DNA from 3 places in the Sphingomonas sp. LH128 genome. Region 1 is predicted to be linked to each of the others. Evidence: riboswitches for the same ligand, from Rfam matches in the RefSeq annotation. Region 1 holds a riboswitch; each other region holds the start of a gene.
What was found. A riboswitch is a leader RNA that binds a small molecule or an ion and turns the genes downstream of it on or off. The one in region 1 is predicted to bind cobalamin.
Positions count from the first base shown of each region.

Region 2: another riboswitch for cobalamin. It lies ahead of LH128_RS22125 (TonB-dependent receptor); the one in region 1 lies ahead of LH128_RS11685 (TonB-dependent receptor).
Region 3: another riboswitch for cobalamin. It lies ahead of cobW (cobalamin biosynthesis protein CobW); the one in region 1 lies ahead of LH128_RS11685 (TonB-dependent receptor).

Region 1 covers NZ_ALVC01000137.1:2,475-9,875, forward strand. Annotated here, with positions in the region: gene LH128_RS11665 (efflux RND transporter periplasmic adaptor subunit) at 1-148, shown strand, start outside; gene LH128_RS11670 (glucan biosynthesis protein) at 249-1,739, shown strand; gene mdoH (glucans biosynthesis glucosyltransferase MdoH) at 1,751-3,565, shown strand; gene LH128_RS11680 (cobyrinate a,c-diamide synthase) at 3,544-4,863, opposite strand; cobalamin riboswitch at 4,936-5,127, shown strand; gene LH128_RS11685 (TonB-dependent receptor) at 5,302-7,275, shown strand.
Region 2 covers NZ_ALVC01000307.1:5,390-12,790, forward strand. Annotated here, with positions in the region: gene LH128_RS22110 (hypothetical protein) at 1-168, opposite strand, end outside; gene LH128_RS22115 (PepSY-associated TM helix domain-containing protein) at 165-1,694, opposite strand; gene LH128_RS22120 (hypothetical protein) at 1,691-1,984, opposite strand; gene LH128_RS22125 (TonB-dependent receptor) at 1,987-4,074, opposite strand; cobalamin riboswitch at 4,326-4,567, opposite strand; gene LH128_RS22130 (hypothetical protein) at 4,714-5,013, shown strand; gene LH128_RS22135 (sulfotransferase family protein) at 5,125-6,270, shown strand; gene LH128_RS22140 (AraC family transcriptional regulator) at 6,380-7,401, opposite strand, start outside.
Region 3 covers NZ_ALVC01000176.1:21,962-29,362, reverse strand. Annotated here, with positions in the region: gene LH128_RS14990 (PAS-domain containing protein) at 1-1,203, opposite strand, end outside; gene cobW (cobalamin biosynthesis protein CobW) at 1,330-2,379, opposite strand; cobalamin riboswitch at 2,564-2,805, opposite strand; gene fahA (fumarylacetoacetase) at 2,845-4,149, opposite strand; gene LH128_RS14975 (sensor histidine kinase) at 4,297-5,598, opposite strand; gene LH128_RS14970 (Dabb family protein) at 5,885-6,520, shown strand; gene LH128_RS14965 (putative quinol monooxygenase) at 6,537-6,839, shown strand; gene LH128_RS14960 (DUF6438 domain-containing protein) at 6,947-7,401, opposite strand, start outside.

The DNA.
Region 1 (7,401 bases):
CGGGGGCGAGCCGCGCCGGGTCTACGTCACCGTCGGCGCCAGCGACGGGAAGCGCACCGAAGTCTTCGCGAACGACCTCAAACCCGGCGATCGCGCGATCATCGGTTGGCGGGACGCGACGGCCGGAGGCGGCCAGTCAGGCGGATGAAAGGTTCCTCCTGCAACAATTGCCGCGTCCGTGCGTATGGGCATTCGACGGAAAATCCGAGGCAACAAGGGTAAGCAGCATTCTGAACGACGACGCGCAGATGTCGCGCCGCACGGCCATGGGGCTGATGGCGGCGCTCGCAGCGGCAAGCGCCCTGCCTGACGGGGTGAAGGCCGCGACGGGCGGGCGTCTCGGTACGCCCGAGCCGTTTTCGTGGGATCGCCTGGTGGCACAGGCCCGCGATCTCGCCCGCAAGCCTTATGCGCCGATCGCCGAATCCACGCGCGCAGCCGCCGACTACGATGCGGCCGGGAAGCTGACTTACGGCGATGCCCCGATGGTTGCGGGCAACGTGCGGCTGTTCCCCGCCGTGCGCGGCACCGCGCCCAAACCAGTGACGATCGCGGTGGTCGAGGGCGGGCAGGCGCGCGCGATCGTCGATACCAGCGATCTGTTCGTCGGCGGTCACAACACCGACGCCGTGGGCTTCCGCGTCATGGACGCGACCGGCCGCAGCGACTGGCTGGCATTTCAGGGCGCGAGCTATTTCCGCTCCTCCGGCGACCGCGACCAGTATGGCCTCTCGGCGCGCGCCATCGCCATCGACACCGGCCTTGCCACCGGCGAGGAGTTTCCCGACTTCACCCGCTTCTGGATCGAGCAGACCGGCGCCGACAGCGTGCGCATCCATGCCCTGCTCGACGGGCCGAGCCTTGCCGGGGCCTACGCCTTCGATTGCCGCAAGACGGCGAACGGGGTGACGCAGGACGTCACTGCGGCGCTGTTCCTGCGCAAGGACGTCAAGCAACTGGGCCTCGGCGCTGCTTCGAGCATGTTCTGGTACGATCAGTCGAGCCCCGCCCGCGCGCGCGGCGACTGGCGGCCGGAAATCCACGATTCGGACGGCCTCGCGATCTGGTCGGGCAATGGCGAGCGGGTCTGGCGGCCGCTGGAAAATCCCGCGGTGGCGCGGCTTCATGCGCTGCGTTCGGATTCGCCAAAGGGCTTCGGCCTGCTCCAGCGTGATCAGGCTTTCGATCACTATCAGGACGACGGCGTATTCTACGACCGTCGCCCCTCGCTCTGGGTCGAGCCCAAGGGAGACTGGGGCGCGGGCGCGGTCGGCCTCTACGAAATGCCGACGAACAGTGAGACGCTCGACAATATCGCGCTGTTCTGGCGCGCGGACCGTCCGGCGAAGGCCGGGCAGCGCCGCGATTTCGCCTATCGACTGACCTGGACGTCCAAGGACCCGACCATCGATGGCGGCTCACGCTGCGTCGATGTCTTCGAAGGCCCCGGCGGCAGTCCGGGTTCGCCGCCGCTGGAAGGCGTGCGCAAGTTCGTGTTCGACTTCTCCGGTCCCGCGCTGGCGGGCCTCGACCGGACCAGCGGCGTCACGCCCGATACCGACCTGCCCAAGGCTGCGGTGGTCTCCTCCGTCGCCTATCCGGTGGCGCGCTCGGACGGGCGCTGGAGGGCGATGATCGACGTGCGATCCGCCGCCCTGACCCAGCCCCAGTTCCGTCTTTTCCTCAAGCGCGGCAACTCCGCGCTCAGTGAGACCGTTATCAAGGCCATTGAAACGTGAGTGCGACGCCGATGAACCATTCGCCGATGCTTCCGGCCGAATCGCCCATGGCGATGCCGATCCAGAACTTGTGGGGCAATCCGCCCGGCGCACGCGAGGTGAAAACCGCGCCGCACGGGATGCTGGTCAAGCGCCTGCTGCTGCTCGCGCTCACCGCCGCCATCGGCCTCGCCGCATCGAGCACGGTGCGCATGGAACTCTCGCGCGACGGGCTCGACTGGGTCGAAGCGCTGCTGCTGGTGTTCTTCGTGCCGCTGTTCTGCTGGATCTCGTTCGGCTTCGTTACCGCGACGATGGGCTTCCTCAAGCTCATCACCGGCGAGCATCCCGGCTTCACCGCGCTGCCAAGCCCGGCCTCCAGCCTGCGCCACAAGACCGCCGTGCTGATGCCGGTCTACAACGAGGGCGTCGAGGAAGTCTTCGCCCGCGTACGTGCCATGGCCTACTCGATCGCCGAAGCCGGCGGCGCGCCGTGGATCGACTTCTTCGTCCTCAGCGATTCCAACCCCTTCCACGGCAAGCGCGAGGAAGCCGCCTGGCACGAACTGGCCGACCACGCGCCGATCAAGATCTACTACCGCCGCCGCGAGAAGAACATCGCGCGCAAGCCCGGCAACATCGCCGAATGGGTGAAGCGTTTCGGCGGCGCTTACGAGAACATGCTGATCCTCGACGCCGACTCGATGATGAGCGGCGAGACGATCGTGGGCATGGCCTCGATCATGGAGGAGCGTCCCTCGATCGGCCTGCTCCAGACGGTGCCGATGATCACCAACGCGCGAACCCTGTTCCAGCGCTGGATGCAGTTCGCGAGCGAGGCCTATGGCCCGATCGCGAGCGCCGGGCTGCTGTGGTGGTCGGGGTCGGAGGCCAACTTCTGGGGCCATAACGCGATCGTGCGTACCCGCGCCTTCGCCGAGGCCTGCGGTCTTCCTGAGCTTCCCGGCAAGGCTCCGTTCGGCGGCCATATCCTCAGCCACGACATGCTCGAATCCGCCCTGCTGCGCCGCCGTGGCTGGGCCGTCCACATGGTCATGATCGGCGGTTCCTACGAGGAATTCCCGCCCACGATTATCGACATGGCGATCCGCGACCGGCGCTGGATGCAGGGCAACCTGCAGCACCTGCAGCTCCTCGGCGCCTCGGGCCTGCACTGGGCGAGCCGCCTGCACCTGCTGATTGGCGCCTCGGCCTACCTCACCTCGCCGGGCTGGCTGCTGCTGATCCTGACGATGATCGGCCAGGTCGCGACGCATGGCGATGGCGGCTTCGTCACCCTCGCCCCGCCGAGCGTGCTGGCATTGACGGTGATGCTGCTGTTCGGCCCGAAGATCATGGGCCTGATCTGGGTCCTGGCCGACGGCGAGCGGCGCCGCAGCTTCGGCGGCGGCTTCGCGGCCGTGCGCTCGGTCCTGCTGGAGACGGTACTGGCGATGCTGCTCGCACCGATCACCATGATGACACAGACCAAGGCGCTGCTCGGGCTGCTGCTGGGCATCTCGGCGGGCTGGAACACCCAGACCCGCGATGCCCGCCGCATCACCGTGCGCGAAGTCCTGCCCGACTTGCGTGAGCATCTGCTGCTCGGCGCGGGCCTGACGGCGACGGCGTTCCTCGACATGACGACGGCGATCTGGCTCTCGCCGATCATCGTCGGCCTGTTCCTCTCGCCCTGGCTTATCAGCCTGTCTTCGAGCGAGAACCTCGGCGACAAGGCGGACGCGGCGAAGGTCTTCCGAGTGCCCGAACCCGGCATCGTCGAGGCCAGCGAAGATCCGCGCAAGGACCCCGACCTCCCCAAAGGTCAGTCGCTGGTCGAAGCCTGAACGAAAAACCGCGCCGCCGCTTCGGGAGCGGACGGGAAGTATGCGTGCATGTAGCTCGCGGTGAGCGAGCCGACGCGATAGAGCGCTTCCCCGTCCCGCCCGTCCGGCGTGCTGGCGCGAGCCTCCGGTACGAGCCCGGTTTCCAGCCGCGAATAATGGAACGTGTGCCCGCGCAAGGTCCCTCCCGGCAGCGCGATGTGCTGCATGCCGAGGGCGGCGAAACGCCGCTGCATCGCGGCGTGCCCCTCCAGCAATCCGAGCAGATCGGCCCGATTGCCCTCTACGTCCGTGAGCGATGCGCAAGCGTAGAGCATCCCCCCGCACTCGGCGAGAATCGGCTTCCCCGCCGCATGGTGCGCACGGATGGCATCGAGCATCGGCGCATTCGCGGCAAGCGTCTGCAGATACAGTTCCGGGTAGCCTCCGGGGAGCCAGATCGCCTCGCAATCGGGCAATCGCGCGTCATGAAGCGGTGAGAAGAAGGCGAGCTGCGCGCCTGCCCGTTCCAGCCATCGCAAGTTGGCGTGGTAGATGAAGGCGAAAGCCTCGTCCCGCGCGATGGCGATGCGCAGACCCGCCAGATTGGGGCTTTCCTCCGGGACCTCGGGCGCCGGGAAGCTCACCGGCGGCGGCAGGTCCAGCACGGCATCAGGCAGCAGGCTCGCCGCCCGATCCAGTCGCGCGTCGAGATCCACGACCTCGGCTGCCTGCACCAGCCCGAGGTGGCGTTCGGGCAGCGTCACTCCGGCCTCGCGCGGGAAAGTGCCCAGCCACTTCACCGACGCAGGCACGCCCTGCTCCAGCAATTCCGCGTGCCGCGCGCTGCCGACGCGGTTGGCGATCACCGCATGGACCTCCAGCCCCGGCCGGTAGGTCGCGAGGCCGTGGACCAGGGCGCCGAACGTCTGCGCCATCGCCGATCCATCAACCACCGCCAGCACCGGGAAGCCGAAGCGTTCGGCGAGGTCGGCGGCGCTGGGGTCACCGTCGAACAGGCCCATCGCGCCTTCGACGAGGATCAGGTCGGCCTCGCGCGCCGCTTCGTGCAGGAGGGCGCGGCACTGCGCCTCTCCGCACATGAACAGGTCGAGCTGAAGGACCGGCGCGCCGCTCGCGACTTCGAGCACCATGGGGTCGAGGAAGTCCGGTCCAACCTTGAAAACGTGCACTTTTCTGCCCGCATTGCGGTGCGTTCGGGCCAATGCCGCAGTCACGAGCGTCTTGCCCTGACCCGAGGACGGGGCGCTTACCAGGTACGCCGGGCAGGCGGGGGCATCGTCTTGGCGCGGAGTGTCCATCGATCCCGCACCTATGGTTTCCGGCAGGTCGGCGCAAGCATTGGCCTCTTGCGCGGCGCCCCGGCGCACGATACTTGCCGCGCCGCGACAGGTTCCCCGCGAGGGGATTGAAAGGGAACGCGGGTGAGATACCCGGGCTGCCCCTGCAACTGTAAGCGGAGAGCCGTTCTGCCACATGCCATTGGGGGTGCAAGCCCCTGAGAAGGCGGCCGAAATCGGCGATGACCCGTGAGCCAGGAGACCTGCCCGTCGCCGTCGTTCTTCGACCGGACAGGGTGTGCCGGACGAACGGGGGAAGTGCATTCCTCGCGCAACGACAGCCATCGTTCCGGCGGCCTGAGGGGGCTTGCGGGAGGTGTTGCGCTGCCTGTCCGCGCCCACTGTCCCAATATCCTTCACCGGCCGACGGAGCACCGTCGTTCGCATGAAGGAATACAAGTGAAACAATATCTTATCATTACCACCGCCGCTATCGCACTGCTCGCTTCGGCCTCTCCGGCATTCGCCGACACAGCGGCACCCAACGATACCACAACGGCACCTGGCGATACCGACGGCGACACTCGGCAAGATGACAACATCGTCGTCGGCGCGCTTCGCACCCCCGTCGCGATCGAGCGCGTCTCCGCCACCGTGACCGTGCTGGGCGAGCCCGCGATCGTCGCCCTGCAACCCATCGCCCTGACCGATGCCCTGCTGCGCACCCCCGGCGTCTCGATGTCGCGCAACGGCGGCTACGGCACCACCACCTCGCTGCGCATCCGCGGCGCCGATGCGGGCGAGACCGTCATGGTGATCGACGGCATGCGCCTGTCCGACCCCTCGGCGACGGCGGGCGGCTACGGCTTCTCCAACCTGCTGCTCGACGACGTCGACCGGATCGAGATCCTGCGCGGGCCGCAGTCGATCCTGTGGGGCAGCGACGCGACCGGCGGTGTCGTCAACGTGCGCACCCGCCGCCCGACCGAGCGGCTCGAAGGCAGCTTCGCCGTTGAGGCGGGAACCCATGACAACGTCTCCGCCCGCGCGGGCGTGGGCGGCACCTCGGACCTCATCGACTGGCGCCTCTCCGCCTCGCGTTTCACCACCGACGGTATCTCCGCCCGCGCGAACGGGACCGAGGCCGACGGTTTCCAGCGCAGCGCCGCCAGCGGCACCGTCACGGTGCGCGTCGCCCCCGGCGTCAGCCTCGACTTGCGCGGCTACTGGGCCGACGGGAAGAACGATTTCGACGGCACTTCAGGCGACACCCTCGCTTATGGCACCACGAAGGAATGGTCCGGCTACGCGGGCCTCAACTTCGCGCTGCTGGACGGCAAGCTGGTCAACCGCGTCGCGGTGCTGCAGAACGTCACCGACCGGGAGAACTTCGACCCCACCCGCTCGATCCGCGCGATCACCTTCGACGCGCACGGCCGCCTGCGCCGCTACGAGTACCAGGGCACCTACACCTTCAGCGACGCGATCCAGGCCGTGTTCGGCGCCGAGCGCGAGGAGCAGCGGATGACCACCGCCTCGCCGACGAACTCCGCCACGCCCTATACGCTGACGCCCTACTCGGTGGACATGGACAGCCTTTACGCCGAACTGCGCGTGAGCCCGGTCAAGGGCCTCACCCTCGACGGCGGCGCGCGCTACGATCACCAGTCGCGCTTCGGCGGGCAGACCGTGTGGAGCGCGGGCGCGGCCTATACCCCCAACGGAGGCGCCACGGTGCTGCGCGCCAGCTATGACGAGGGTTTCAAAGCCCCCTCGCTCTACCAGATGTACAGCGCCTACGGCACCGCCGACCTCGCCCCGCAGAAGGCGAAGGGCTGGGAAGTGGGCGCCGAGCAGAACTTCGGCGAGGCCCTGCGCCTCTCCGCAACCTGGTTCCAGCGCGACACCGACAACCTGATCGACTTCGCCTACTGCCCGACCAGTGGAACGCTGCCCGCCGCGTGCTACATCCCCGGCACCACGACCACGCGCTTCGGCTACTACGCCAACGTCAAGACGGCCAAGGCCAGCGGCCTGGAACTCGCCGCGTCGGCGAAGCTGGGCGTGCTGTTTGCCGAGGGCAACTACAGCTGGACCCGCGCCGAGGACCGCACCGAGGGTTCGTCCACCTACGGCCGCCAGCTGCAGCGCGTACCGCGCCACATGGCCAATGCCGAAGCGGGCATCGACCTGCCGCAAGGGCTTCGCGCCAGCGTCGCGGCGCGCTACTCGGGCGAGACCTTCAACGCCGCCACCGGCACCGCGAAGCTGGACGACTACTGGCTGATCGACTTTCGCGCGCAAGTGCGGATCAAGGAGAACCTGATGCTGCAAGGCCGCGTCGAGAACCTGACCGACAAGGACTACCAGACGGCGGCGGGTTATTCCGCACTGGGACGGACGGTCTACGTCGGCGTGCGCAGCCGGTTCTGATGACAAGGAAGGCCCAACCCGAAAAGGCCCACCCCCAGCCCCTCCCGCAAGCGGGAGGGGAGGACCTGCCGGCCGGAACGCGACCGCCTGTGATTGTATCGTCGTCATTCCCGCGAAGGCGGGAAC
Region 2 (7,401 bases), on a different contig from region 1:
GCCGATGAGGGCTGTCTCGGCGCCCGCTATCGATGCGGCGCAAGCCAGCGCGAGCAATATGGCGCCGCCTGTCCGCCATGCGTGGGCGCGGTCCTGCGACTTCGCCCGCCGGATCGCGTGAAATCCCGCCGCAACCAGCAGCAGCGAAAGGAACGTTGCCGCGATCATGGGTTCACCTGCGCGTTCGTACGGCGCGTCACCCTCGCGGCCGCGATCCACAGGACGATGCCGATTGCGGTAGCGGTGAGGTCCGCTCCGGCCCGTATCCCGCCGCCCCTTGGCAGCGTCGTCGTGAGCGGGAGGTTCGCCAGCGCGCTCGTTACCGGGAGCGACAGGCACAGCAGGGCGGCGAGCTGCAGTTGTTCGCCCCATGCCCGGCCCCAGGGGCGTAGACCGGCATGGATCAGGGATGCCAGCCAGGCCAGGAAGTAGACCGAGGCCGCCATGGCGCGCCTGTCGTCCATGCCCGGGGCCAGCAGCCGTTCGCCGTGGAGATAGGCCGCGCAGGCGATCACGTTACCGGCTACGGCGGCGACGGTGATCCGGCTCGCCATGGCCTGAAACGGCGACATCGTCTTGCGGGCGCGCTTTTCGGTGAACAGGATCAGTCCTGCCGCGACCATCGCGGCGCTGGCAAGGCCGGTGAGGAAATAGAGCCACCGCGCGGCCGCGCCGCCCCACTCGATGAAGTGCAGCCCGGCAAGGAACGCCTGCGTCTCCCTTGCGGGTGAGCGCTTCACCAGCACGCGCAGCAGCTTGCCGTCGGAGCCTGCGAAGTCCACGCGGTCGGGGAAGTTGGCGATGCGGTCGTCGCGCTGGCGCCAGATCTCGACCACGGCATCGGCGCGGTCGGGCTGGCTGACATAGATGTTCACGGCAGGTCCGCCTCCCCATGCCCGTTCGGCGCGGGGCAACAGCGCGGCCAGATCGACGGTGCGGCGGGGCGCGCCCGGCGGCCGGTCGCCGTCGATGCCGCGGTCGATGTAGAGCGATTGCGCGGCGGCGGTCTGGTAGGCTTTCACATCGCCGCCGTTCAGCATGGCGACCCCGGCGGGAATGTAGGCGTAATAGATCAGGACGAGGCCGGTATAGGCCATCATGACGTGGAACGGCAGCGGCAGCACGGAGAGCACGTTGTGCGCGTCCATCCACGCCCGCTGGCGCGAGGCCTCGGGGCGGAAGATGAAGAAATCCCGGAATATCCGCTTGTGGATGATCACGCCGCTGATCGAGGCGGCGAGCATGGCGAGGCCCGCCGCACCGACGATCAGGAAGCCCAGCTGGCTGGACTTGCGATCGATCCCCAGCGTGTAGTGATAGCGCATGAAGAAGAACCCCGCGTCCATGTCGCGCGGGATGCGGGCGCCGGTCTGCGGGTCGAGCCGGTGCGTGGTGGCCTTGCCCGCGCGGTCGGTCCAGACGAGGCGGAGCACCTGCTCGCGCGGGGTGGGGATGACGATGCGCCACTGCCGTGCATCGGGCGCGACGCGGGTGAGGTACGCGCGGCCCATTCGCACCGCATGGGTGCGGTCGATGGTGACGGGAGAGCGCAGTTCGGGCGTCGTCCAGAGATTGATCTCGGTGTAGAACACCGCCAGCGATCCCGTCAGCAGGACGCCGAACAGCACCCAGCCCAGCAGCAGCCCGCACCAGGTATGAAGCCAGCCCATCGACTGGCGCAGGGTGTCCTTCATCGCCCCAGCCCCAGCAGCAGGCCCATGGGCAGCGCCGTGCCCACGAGCAGTTCGCACCAGATGCGCGTGACGCTGCGGACCGCGAAGGCCCGCAGGATCACCGCGACGAACACCATGAAGGCAAGGCAGGTGGCGAGGATGTTCGCGTCCACGCCGTCCATCGGCAGCACGCGCACGGCTGCGCCGATCCACGCGTAGCACAGCGCGTAGGCGCCGACGGTGGCCGCCAGCACGCGCGCGGCGATCGCGCGCCAGTTCGGCTCTCGCCCTGGCTTCGGCCTCCCCGCCACGGTCAGAACCGCTGCTCGAAGGTGACCGCGACGCTGCGCGGCTCACCCAGGACCCACTGCGAGGTGGAGTAGCTGTTCTGGACGTAGATCCTGTCGAAGACGTTGCGCAAGTTGAGCGTCACGCTCGTCTTCTCGGCAAGGTCGTAGCGGGCCGAAGCATCGACCAGCGTATAGGCCGGGATGAGCCGGGTATTGGCGGCGTCGGAGTATCGCTTGCCGACATACCGCAGGCCCGCGTCCAGATGCAGCGGCTGCACCGGCCGCCATGACAGCCACAGGTTGGCCGCCTTTTCCGCGACGCCGATGGGCATGTTGCCGTCCCGGCTGACCAGCGCGGTGCCGACCAGTTCGTCGAAGTCGTCGTACCGCGCGTTCAGGATCGTGCCGTTGGCGAGCACGCTGAAGTCCTTCGTCACCGCCAGTCCGAACGAGGCCTCGACGCCGTAGGAAGATTGCTGTCCGACCTGCACCGACACCGTGGGATCGTTGGCGGATCGGGTCAGGATCTTCTTCTTGACGATGCGATAGCCTGACAGCGTGAACTCGCCGCGTCCGTCCAGGAAAGTCGCTTTGACCCCGGCCTCCCACTGGCGCCCGGTGGAAACGTCAAAGCTGGTCTGCGCCAGTGTCGCCGTGAGGAACGCCGTCACCGGGTCCGCCGCCGCCGAATACTGCGCATAGAGCGAGATCGTGTCGCTGGGGTTGTAGACCAGCCCCGTGCGCCAGCTGGTGCTCGGGTAGCGGGCGGTGTAGTCCGCCGCCGGATCGAGGGCATCGTGCCGCTCGGTCTTCGGGCGATCGTAGCGCAGCCCCGTCACCAGCGAGAGCCGGTCGGACAGCGAGAGCCGGCTTTCGCCGAACAGCGCCCATTGCTGCACATCGGTCTTGTACTTGTAGCGGGTGCCGAATGTGCCGTCGAGGAACGTGCCCGGCGTATAGTCGTAAGGATCGACGAGGTCGAAGCGGCTGTTGGGCGAACTGTCGGTGCGCAGCAGCGAGCCGGTGTTGTACTCGCCGCCCAGGCTCAGGCGGTGGTCCATGCCCAGCAGCGTATGATCGAACACCGCGTTGAAGCGGTCGCCCCACTGCTTCGTCTTGTAGACAATCTCCAGATAGCTCGAGCGGCGGATCTGGTCGCCGGACCAGGCATAGCCCTCGGCATTGCGCCAGTGCTTGAAGCCGGTGAGGTAGTAGGCGACGTTGGTGATCGTCACCCCCTCGGCCGGTGTCCATTCGGCCTTGGCCTGGGTCCAGGCATCGTCGAAACGCAGCGAGCGGTCGGCGATGTTGTAGTTCTTCTTGCGGATGTCCCGCACCAGCTTGCCGTCTCGCAGCGGAGTGCCGTACCAGATCGTCGGGTCGAGGTCGGCGCGGTCGTGCGTCAGCGTCAGCACGAGGTCGTCGCGCGCCTGCCAGCGCAGCGCCGCCGAAAGCGCAAGACTGCGCGATTGCCCGCGCTCCATCCACCCGTCCGAACGGTTGTAGCTGAGATCGACGCGGTACGAGAGCCTGTCTCCGATCGGCCCGCCGATCCCGCCCGCCGCCGCATAAGTATCGAATGAACCGCCGCTGAGACGGACCTCGCCTTCGAACTGCTCGGTATTGGGCTTCTTGCGCACGACGTTGATCGCGCCGCCGATGCCGCCCTCTCCATAGAGGACCGACGCCGCACCGCGCAGGACCTCGATCCGCTCGGCCATCCACGGGTCGGCGGGGAAGGTCTGCGTGGTCGTCGTGTAGACGCGCATCCCGTCGTAGAGCTGCATCACCGAGGTGTAGCCGGTGAACCCGCGCGAACTCAGCGAGTAACCGAAGGCCGAGCTGTTGTTGATGAGCCCCGGTGCGCGCGCGGCTGCGGCAACCACGGTGCGGTCGCCCAGGCTGCGGATCATCTCCCTGGTGATGACGTCGACGCTGGCCGGCGTCTGCATCGGCGTGAGGCCGAGGCGGCTGGAGGCGTCGGCCTGCTGGCCGAGTTGCAGGACACCCGCCTTGCGCGCGGTGACGACGATGTTGCCCGCATCCGTGTTATTGGCATTCTCCGGCGCCGTCTCGGCGGCTTCCTGCGCCTCAGCCGAAGTCGCGGACATGCCAAGCATGCAGAATGACGCGCCCGAAGCAATCAGGCCGGAAAGAAGCGATCTCGTATTCATGTTGTAACCCCCGTTGCGTTTCCCAGTCGAACGGACAGGTTCCCGCGAGAGGGGTGTCCCCCCGCACGGGTGCAGCGGCGGAATCCGGGCGCGAACGAGCGACCGGCGAAACCCACCGTTGCGGCCTGGCCGCAAGTTCGTCGCTCAGACGGAGTACACCGTGCCGCGGCCATCCCCTGGACCAAGGCAAGAGCGACCGGACGCTGGCAGGTCTCCTGGCTTACGGGTCGTCACGCGATGCACGGCCTTCCCAGGCCTCGCAGGAGTTAGCGTCCGGCCCAGTGGCTGCGGCAGGGCACATTGGCCTGCCGCGATATGCATCGCGCTCACCGCTTACAGTTGCAGGGACAGCCTCGGCTTCGAGGGGTAGCCCCTCTCACCGCGTTCCCTTTTAAGCCCCTTTCGGAAGGCACCAACGCGATCGTGTCCCCCTTTTCGGAGGGACGGGCGGGGGATTATTCGCTGCGCGCACGATTTGCAAGCCGTTCGCGTGGGGCCTTCCGAAAGCCCGTCCTGCGAGTTTTCGGTTGCAACCTTGCTTTTCATTTTGGGCAACCCGTGCAATTTGCGGTGCCGATGACTGATCCACGACTCACCCTGATGGAAGCCATAGCCACGCGAAAGTTCGTGACGGCGCGTTACAACGGCAACACGATCACGCTTGCCCCGCACATGCTGTTCGAAAGGCACGGCGATCTTGTCGTCAGTGCCATGAACCCCGCGAAGGCACGCCGCAGCGACGAGGAGCCGGGTCTCGGCCAGTTCAAGCTGGCGGGCCTCTCGTCGATGGAACTGCTGAACGAGCACTTCGAGCCTCTGCCCTCCTACGACGGTACGCCCCCGCGCAGCGACGATTCCCTGATCCTTTCGGTCTGATCGCCCGATATCGCCAAGGTGATCGGCGGGTAGCTTCTAAAGTGTGCCCCATGTCTTCATGATCCCCTCCGAACGCCGCGCGATGACGCGGCACGGGATGAGGGAGAAGACATGCAGGCGCAGGACATCGTCGCAGCGGCAAGCGAACGGACCGGATTGAGCGACTTCGGCGATCCCGCGATCCTCGAAGGGCTTGGCGTGTTGCTGAAGTCCTACGAGGACGAAGCCAGATTCACCGAAGCGGGCATGGCGCGATCGGTCGATGCACTGGTGGCCGCGATGGCGAACCGGATGCGCGTGGAGGACTGGCTGGCGCGCCACCCCGAACTTCTGGAGCGCCCGGTCGAGAAGCCGCTGTTTGTCTTCGGCCTTCCGCGTACCGGCACCACGCTGGCGATCAACCTGCTGGAAGCCGACCCGGCGCGCCGCGCGTTCCTGCGCTGGGAAGCGTTCGATTCGGTGCCGCCGCCGCTGGTGCAGGAACTTCACGCCGGTCCCCGTCACGATGCCTGCCAGACGCGAACGCTGCAGGGGCTGAAGTACGCGCCGCAGATCGCCGCGATCCATTACGAGGAGGCCGACAGCCCGACCGAGTGCCAGTTCGCCATGGCGCCGTCGTTCTGCGCGCAGCTCTACGATTCCCAGGCGGACATTCCGGGCTACCACCGCTGGTTCCTGGACGAGGCCGACTACGCGCCCGCCTTCCGCTACGAAAAGCGGCTGCTGCAGCTGCTTCAGGCCAATGCCCCGGGGCGCTGGACGCTCAAGAACCCCTGGCACCCGTTGTTCCTCGATGCCCTGACGGCCGAGTTTCCTGACGCGCAACTGGTCATGACGCACCGCGATCCGGTCGAAGTGCTGGGCTCGGCCTGCAGCCTCGTCAAGGAAGTGCGGCGGATGTACAGCGATCAGGTCGATCTTCGGGCCATCGGAGAGAATCTGTTGGAGACGTTCGACCTGATGATCGCGCGGTCGAACGCCTTTCGTGCGAAGCACGGGCACGATGCGATCTTCGACGTGCAGTATCGCGATCTGGTGCGCGACCCGCTCGCCACGGCGCAGGGCATCTACGAAAGGTTCGACGAGCCTTTCACGCCGCAAGCCCGCGCAGCCATGGAAGCCTACCTGGCTGCAAACCCCAAGGGCAAGCACGGCAAGCACGAATATGACCTGGCCGAATTCGGCCTCAGCCGCGAAGGCGTCCGCGAGCACTTTCGCGACTATATCGAGCAGTACGAGATCGCGGTGCGGGCGTGATCGATACGGGTGAAGGCATCGTCACCTGACCCTGCTTCGTCATCCCCGCGAAGGCGGGGACCCATCTGACGATCGTGCAACAGGCGCCGTCAGGAGATGGGTTCCCACTTCACGGTAATGACGGTGATATGTTGGAGACGGATGCGCGTAGGCTGCGCAACTGCGTGGGCGACTGGCCGAACCAGCGCCTGCAGCTGCGGGAGAATACTGCCTGTTCCGCGAACCCCAGCTTCTCGGAAATGCCGCGGAAATCGATACCGGTCTGCTGCAGGTAGTACAGCGCCAGATCGCGGCGGACATCGTCCTTGACCGCCTGGAAGCTGGTGCCCTCCTGCTTCAGTCGCCGACGCAGGGTCCGGTGATGAATGGCGAGGGTGCGGGCGATTTCGGCACTGCCGCAGTCGTCCCGGGTCAGCTTGCGCAGGATCAGCCCGCGCACTTCGGCGTCCACGGGTGGACGCTGCTTCGGGAAAGTCCTCTCGATGTAGGCGACCAGATCGCTGCGGACCTGCGCGTTCTGGGTGAGCACCGGGGTGGCAAGGTCCCGGTCGGAGAACGTGATCCCGTCTGCGGGCTCGCCGAAGTGCACGTCGCAGCCGAAGTAGCGGCGATATTCGGCCGGTCGCGACACGGGTTCATGCCGAAAATGGATACTGCGCGCGCGGGCATAGTCGCCGGTCATCTCCATCGCCTCGAGATGGCCGACCAGCAGAATCTGTTCGATGGCCTGAATACGGTCGCGGCTGGTTTCGAGAAGCAGTTCGTGCCCGGCAAAGATGGTGCCCTCTTCAGGCTCGGGTCGCAGCCACACACGCGCGGCGCGGCTGTGAGCGTTCGTATGGGCACTGGCGAAGCGCAGGGCGTCTCCGAATGTCTTCGAATTGCGCATGGTATTGCCCAGCGGCCCGAAAATCGCGCCGCCGCGTTGCCGCAACGCCAGCCGCATTCCGAAATCGGGACAGTTCAGGCGATCTGCGGCAAGCGCCAGTAACCGGATCGCCTGCGGATAAGTCAGCTCCGCAGCGTCGTCGCGAAAGTCCTTTGCTGCCATTCCGACCAGTGGCAGCAGTTCGCCGACATCGCCGCCGAGGGATTGCACCAGTTCCGGGAAATGGCGCAGCAGCGGAATGT
Region 3 (7,401 bases), on a different contig from region 1:
CGCCGAAACGAACAGCCGCGCCGCATTCAGCGGCTGCAGCAGGTCGTGGCTGGCCGCCGCGATGAAACTGGTCTTGGAGCGGTTCGCCGTCTCCGCCTCGTTCTTCGCCTCGACGAGCTGGCGGTTCACCTCGACCAGTTCGGCGGTGCGCTCGGTGACGCGGCGCTCCAGCGTTTCGGCAGTCTCGGTCAGCGAGCGTTCGAACTGGATATGATCGGTCACATCATCGAACGTGAAGACCATGCCGCCGTTCTTGAGCGATACCGAACGGACGGTGAAATAGCGCCCGCGCATCGTGCAGTTGGCGACGACCCGCGCGCCGCCGCCCTCGCGCCAGTCGAGCGCTTCCACCCGGTCCAGCCCGCATTCGCCGGTGCACCAACCCGACAGCGCCTCATGCGTGTCGATGGCGGGACCGTCCTCGGCCAGCGCCAGCACCGTGAGCATGCCCTCGTTCCACGCCTGAAGCTGGCGCTGGGCGTCGAAAAGGCAGACGCCTTCGGAGAGCGTATCCAGCGTCGCCTGCAGCGCCAGGTTGCGTTCGGCCAGTTCGCGGGCACGCTGGCGGGCATCCTCGGCCTTGACGGTGGTGATGTCGGTATAGATGCCGACGGTGCCGCCTTCGGTCGTGCGCAGCTCGTTGATCTGGATCCAGCGGCCGTCGGCCAGCGCCTGCACGTGCGCGCCCTGCGCCCGCTGATGCTGCGCCATGCGGTCCTTGAGCCAGCGCTCGGGTGCCATGCGCGAGCCCATGGTGGCGCCGGTCTGCGCGAGGCGGCTGGCGAGTTCGGCGAATTCGGGCGCATCGCCCTGCACGCCTTCGAAATTGGGAAAGATCTTCAGGTAAGCGCGGTTGCACAGGACCATACGGTCTTCCGCATCGAACAGCGCGAAGCCGTCCGACAGCGATTCAATGGCATCGCGCAGCATCACGCGGGCGGCGGTGGCATCGCCATGAGCGGCGGCGAGCTGCGCATTGACCGTGTTGAGCCGCTCCAGCGCCACCTCCAGCGCGCCGGTGCGGTCGCGCACCATGGCGTCGAGCGAGATCGCCGTCTCGAACATCGAGAACGCCCCGCCCTGCATGTCGGTGGAGCGCTCCACGCGGTCCATCAGCGCGGCGTTGATCTTCTCCAGCTGCGCGATGCGGGCGCGCAGGCGGGCGGTTTCGGTGTCGCGGGTTTCGGGGTCAGTCAGGGCCATGATCGTCTCCCGACCTCACACCCCCTTCGCCATTGCGAGCGCAGCGAAGCAATCCAGGGCGGTTTGCGCGGCTCTGGATTGCCGCGCTACGCTCGCAATGACGAAGGTTGGGGTACATGGTTGTGCTTACGCCGGGACCGAACCTAGCACACCCGCCAGCGCGGCTTCGATGGCCGCGCGGTCCAGCCCCTTCTGGCCGATCACCACCAACTGCGTGCGGCGGGGCTCTTCGGCCTTCCAGGCGCGGTCGAAGAAGTGCTGGATGCGCGGGCCGACGCCCTGCAGGACGAGGCGGCTGGGCTTGCCCGCCAGCGCGACCATGCCCTTCACGCGCAGCACGTCGTGCGCGGCGATCTGTTCCTTCAGGCCTACCAGCAGCGCGTCGATATCGGCCACTTCGCCGCCGTTCAGGATGAAGGTGTCGAAGTCGTCATGGTCGTGATCGTCGTCGAGGCCGTCGATATGCGACTTGCGGCTGTCGAGGTCGTCCTCGGCCGCCGCGACGATGCCGAGCAGCGCGGCGATGTCGACCGCGCCGTGGTCCGCGCGCACGATCTTGACGCCGGGGCGCGTCTCGGCGGCGACGGTCTTCTCGACTTCGGCCAGCACGGCCGCATCGACGAGGTCGGTCTTGTTGAGCACCACCATGTCGGCGCAGCCCAACTGTTCCTCGAACAGTTCCTCGAGCGGGCTGTCGTGGTCGAGGTTGGGATCGGCGGCGCGGGCGGCGGCAAGTGCCTCTTCGTCCGTAGCGAAGCGACCGGCGGCGACGGCATCGGCGTCGATCAGGGCGATCACGCCGTCCACTGTCGCGCGGGTGCGGATGTCCGGCCACTGGAAGGCCTTGACCAGTGGCTTGGGCAGCGCGAGGCCCGACGTCTCGATGATGATGTGGTCGGGCGGGGTCTCGCGGTCGAGCAGCTTCTGCATCGTCGGCAGGAAGTCGTCGGCCACGGTGCAGCAGATACAGCCGTTGGCGAGTTCAAGGATATCGTCCTCGGGGCAGGCCTCGTCATTGCAGCCCTTGACCAGTTCGCTGTCGACGCCGACGTCGCCGAACTCGTTGATGACGAGGGCGAGGCGGCGGCCCTTGGCGTTCTGCAAAAGGTGGCGGATCAGCGTGGTCTTGCCCGCGCCGAGGAAGCCGGTGATGACGGTGGTGGGTACTTTGCTCAAGGGTCTCACTCCCGCGCCGGCGACTTCTCGCGGCGGGGCGTACCGGCGCTTTCGCGCCGGCGCGGGGCAGGGGCGACGGACAGGCGCGAAGACGCCCGGCGACCTGCTCCGCCGCGGCCCCGGGCCGCATGCGTGTCGTCGCTCAGACGGTGAACCGTGCCGCGGCCATCCCCTGGACCAAGGCAAGAGCGACCAGACGCCGGCAGGTCTCCTGGCTCGCGGGTCACAGCTTGATGCACGGCCTTCCCGAAGCCTCGCATGTCGCAGCGTCCGGCCTCAGTGGCTGCCCGTCCCGCTGGGGACAGGCGATGTGCATCGCGCTCGCCGCTTACAGTTGCAGGGACAGCTGCGGATTCGAACGGCGAACCGTTCCCACCGCCTTCCCTTTTAAGCCCCTTGCGGGGCACCGGCGCGATCTTGTTCCCGGCGGATACCGGGAGGCAGGGGTGGGCGCAAGTGTTGGTTTCAGCGTGCCGGAAGGATGCGGGCGCGGCATTCTCCGAAACCGATGGAAACGAAGCCGTCAGCGGCGGCGGTGGCGGTGATGGAGATTTCGTCGCCGTCCTCCAGGAACGTGCGGGTCTCGCCACTGGCCAAGGTGAGGGGCGACTTGCCGCCCTGCGACAATTCCATGAGGCTGCCGAAACCCTCTCGCTCGGGAGCGGAAATCGTGCCGGTGCCGAGCAGGTCGCCGGGCGTCAGGTTGCAGCCGTTGGATGCATGGTGCGCGACCATCTGGTTCACCGTCCAGTACATGTTGGTCGCCGGGCCGTGGCTGAGGCGATGGGGCGGAAGCCCGGCCTTGCGCATGGCCTGCGTGGTCAGGTGGACCTGCAGCATGACGCCCAGCGCGCCGTGGGCCTGATCATCCGCGTCAGACAGATAGGGCAGGGGCTGCGGGTCGCCTTCCGGTCGGGGCGGCTGGGCCGCGCGGAAGGGCGCGAGGGCTTCGGGCGTGACGACCCATGGCGAAATCGTCGAGTGGAAGTTCTTCGACAGGAACGGGCCGAGCGGCTGGTATTCCCACCCCTGCACATCGCGCGCGGACCAGTCGTTGAGCAGGCAAAAACCGGCGATATGCTGCGCAGCATCGGTGATCGGCACGGGCTCGCCGAGGTCGTTGCCGCTGCCGATCCAGACGCCCATCTCCAGTTCGTAGTCGAGCCTTGCAGTCGGCGCGAAGATCGGCGCATCGGCCTCGGGCGGCTTGCGCTGGCCGGTGGGTCGCACGACCGGTACGCCCGAGGGACGGATCGAGGACGCGCGGCCGTGATAGCCGATCGGCACGTGCTTGTAGTTGGGCAGCAGCGGGTTGTCCGGGCGGAACTGGCGGCCGATGTTGTTGGCGTGATGGATACCGACATAGAAGTCGGTGTAGTCGCCGATGCGCGTGGGCAGGTGCAGCATGCAGGCTTCGACCGGGTGCAGCATGGGCTCGATGACCGGCCGCCTGGCTTCGTCGCAGAGCAGGTCGGAGAGGGCATGGCGCAGGGCGCGGCGGTCTTGCGCGGGAATGGCCAGCAGGCGGGCCATGCTGGCGTCGCTGCAGATTTCTGTGAGGTTCAGCGGGATGAGTCGTGCCGCCGCCAGCGCGCCGAGGTCGAGGATCCGGTCGCCGATTGCCACGCCGATCCGAGTTCCCGGCGTTTCAGCCATCGAGAACACACCGAAGGCCAGGTTCTGGACCGGGAAATCGCGGTGGCCGTCGGCGCTTTCGACCCAGCTTTTGCGCGCAGGGTCATGGGTTTCGTCGATGGTCCACCAGTTCACAGGTCGCTCTCCATATTCTCTCGTCGTCCCGGACTTGATCCGGGACCGCTGGCCTTGAACAGTCCACCTTTCGATGAGCGCAGACCAGCAAGGTCGCATCTAAAGACCGCCAGCGGTCCCGGATCAAGTCCGGGACGACGATCTTCGTCAACCCATCGGCGGCTGGGGCACGTCCAGGCGCGCGATCAGGCCGCCTTCGGGCGCGGCGGCGAAGGAGAGCTGGCCGTCGAAGCGCGCCATCAGCCGGTGCGCGGTCGGGATGCCGAGGCCGAAGCCCTTGGTGTCCCGCGCCCGCGCCGCGTCGAGGCGGAAGAACGGGTCGAGGATCGCCTCGAAATAGGCGGAAGGGATGCCCGGCCCGGAATCGGCGATCTCGATGCGCCAGTGCCCTTCGTGGCGGATCACCGCGACCTGAGCCTCGCCGCCGAACTGGATGGCGTTCTCCACCAGCGCCGCCAGCGCCAGTTCCACCGGCTCGCGGAAGGTCCGGGCGAGGGTGGGGACGGAGGCGTCGAAGCGGGCGCGCGTCCCGTAAGGATGCAGCACGTGCGCAACCACTTCGGTGAGGTCCAGCGTCTCGGGCTCGGCGTCGAGATGCTGCGCGCGCAGGAAGCGCTGCAGCGAGGCGAGCAGGGCCTCCATCTCGTCCACGCTTGCAAGGATCACCCCGCCCAGTTCGGCATCGTCGATGAGTTCCGCCGCGACCTTCTGGCGCGAGAGCGGCGTGCGCAAGTCGTGGCTGATCGCCTCGAACGACCTGGCCTGATCCTGCAGCAGCCGCGCGATGCGCTCCTGCATGAGGTTCATGGAGTGTGCGAGCTGGCGCAAGTCCGGGGTGCCACCCTCGGCGATGACCACTTGCCGGCCCCGACCGATGGCGTCGGCGGCATCGCTCATGCGGCGCAGCGGGCGGGTCAGCACGTGCAGCGCGGCGAGGCCGATGGCGAGAAAGGCCACCGTCGTCGCAAGCGTCAGCACCGTCGCCCGCAGTGCTACCGGCCACATCGCGTTGATATCGCGCGAGCGGAAGTTGAGCCAGTGCCCGTCCGTCAGCCGGATCGCGCCGACGAGATCGCACTTGCCTCCCGGCGGTCCCTGCATGGCCAGCCGCAGCGAGCGCCCACCGAGCGAAGGCTCCCACTCGATGATGCGCCGCTCGATGCGGATAAGGGATTCGTCGGTCGTGGCGGTCGCCACGCTGGGCGCATTGCCGACGGCGGCGGCGAGGTGGCGCGTGCTCATGGTCGGCGCGGTCAGGCGCGGATCGGCGGAGTGGATGCGGTCGCTGACGACGAGCAGTTCGCCAATGCGGCGGGCGTGGTCCTCGTTCAGCGTCTGCCGGTCGATCGACTGGTAGAACACGAGGCTGGCAGCCAGTTGCAGCACGCCGAGCAGCATGAACACCAGTGCGACATAGACCGCGAAACGCGGCGCGAAGGGACGGGCCACCTCTTGATCCTCTCCTGCAGCATACCGCCCGGCCGCACGGTGCCGATATGCCTCTGCGGATTTTGCACACACCCGCCCGGCTCCCGCGTCAACTGGAGGAGGAGGTGTAGCAATGATTTGATACGCAATCGGACGGATGCGCAACGGTTGCCCGGAGGTAAGGAGCGCTTTTTGGCACCTGTTTTATCTGACAGGCATGGCCTGAAACCCGCCGCGCTAGTCTCTCTCCCGCAGCGCCGAGTCCCCGCGAACCAATCGCGGCGCGGGCGCGATAGGGGAGAGACCGATGATCCGTCACGTCGTGATGCTCAAGTTCAAGAAGGATGCCGATCCGGCCAAGATCGACCTCTTCATCGAGGAGGTGAAGAAATTGTCGCATCTCAACCGCGAGGTGCGTGACTACAGCCATGGCAAAGTCGTCCACACGCGCTTCCACTCGGGCGATTTCGACTTCGCCAACTGCTGCGACATCGACACTTACGAGGCCATGGAGCGCTACATGTCGCACTGGTCGCACTTGCGGATGACGCCGTTCCTGCCGGACATCCTCGAGAACATGATCTCGTTCGACTGGGAGATCGACTACCACGGACCCGAATTCGACGAGACGCTGGCCGCCGAGGAAGCCGAGCGCGAGAAGGCGCGCGTGCTCAGGGTGCACGAGGACCCGGCCAAGGCCTACGTCCCCGAAGTGCGCGGCCAGACGCGTGAGCGCGCGCGCGAGATGTGCGCGGCCGCCGGTGTCACGCTGTCGGAGGACGAGGAGGAGATCATCGGCTCGGTCTGGGCACCGAACCGGATCATGTTCGTCACTCCCGATGCCGGGACGGAAGTGCCGAAGGGCTCCGAAATCCGCATCGGCATCACCGGCGACTGGCTGACCGGCCCCGCCGTCCCCGGCGGCGATGCCCCCGCCTGGTAACGAGAGGAAGCCTCAAATGATCATTCTTGCCGGACACCTGAAGACCGCTCCCGAGCTCGTCGAAGACCTTGCCGCGACCTTGCGCGGGCTGGTCGAGCCGACGCTGAAGGAGGACGGGTGCCTCAACTACCACTTCGCCATCTATGATCCGGCAGCCGGGACGGTGCTGGTCTTCGAACGCTGGCGTGACGAGGCTGCACTGGCCACGCACCTTGCGCAACCGGCGGTGACGGCCGTGCTCGGCGGCTGGGCCGAACGCATCGACGTTTCCGGTGTGCGCAAGTTCGACGCCTCGAACGAGCGGGGCTTCATGGACTGACGGGGCGTCCCCTCGCTTCGTCATTGCGAGCGCAGCGAAGCAATCCAGAGCGGCGTAGTGCTGCCCTGGATTGCTTCGCTGCGCTCGCAATGACGAGTGAGAAGACCTCAGCCCCGGCTGTCGCCCGGCCAGGTCTTCTGCGCGGCCCATTCCTCGACGCCGAGGCGGCCGAGTTGCTGTTCAACCGTGCGTGCCATCGCAGAGCCTTCCGGCGAACGGCAGCCCATGTTGTACGTGAGCGCGGTGCGGCGGCTGTCCGCGCCGATCCACTCGATGGTCACGCTCGACATGTCGGTGGCGGCCTCGGTACAGGCGTGGGCACGCTCCTCGCCGGTCTGCGGACGCATCGGCGCGAGGGCGCGGCGCACGTCCTCGTACGTCGCGCGGCCGACCGAATGGGCGCGCTGGCCCAGCACGGCGGTATGCCGCTCGCCGGTGAAGTCCACGCGTCCGGCGGGCGTCACGGCCACCTTGTACACCGGGCAGAACCCGAAGCACGGACCGCGCGATATGCGCAATTCCTCCCCCGCCGGAGCGGGGGAGGAGGCGGCGCCGGGCCGCA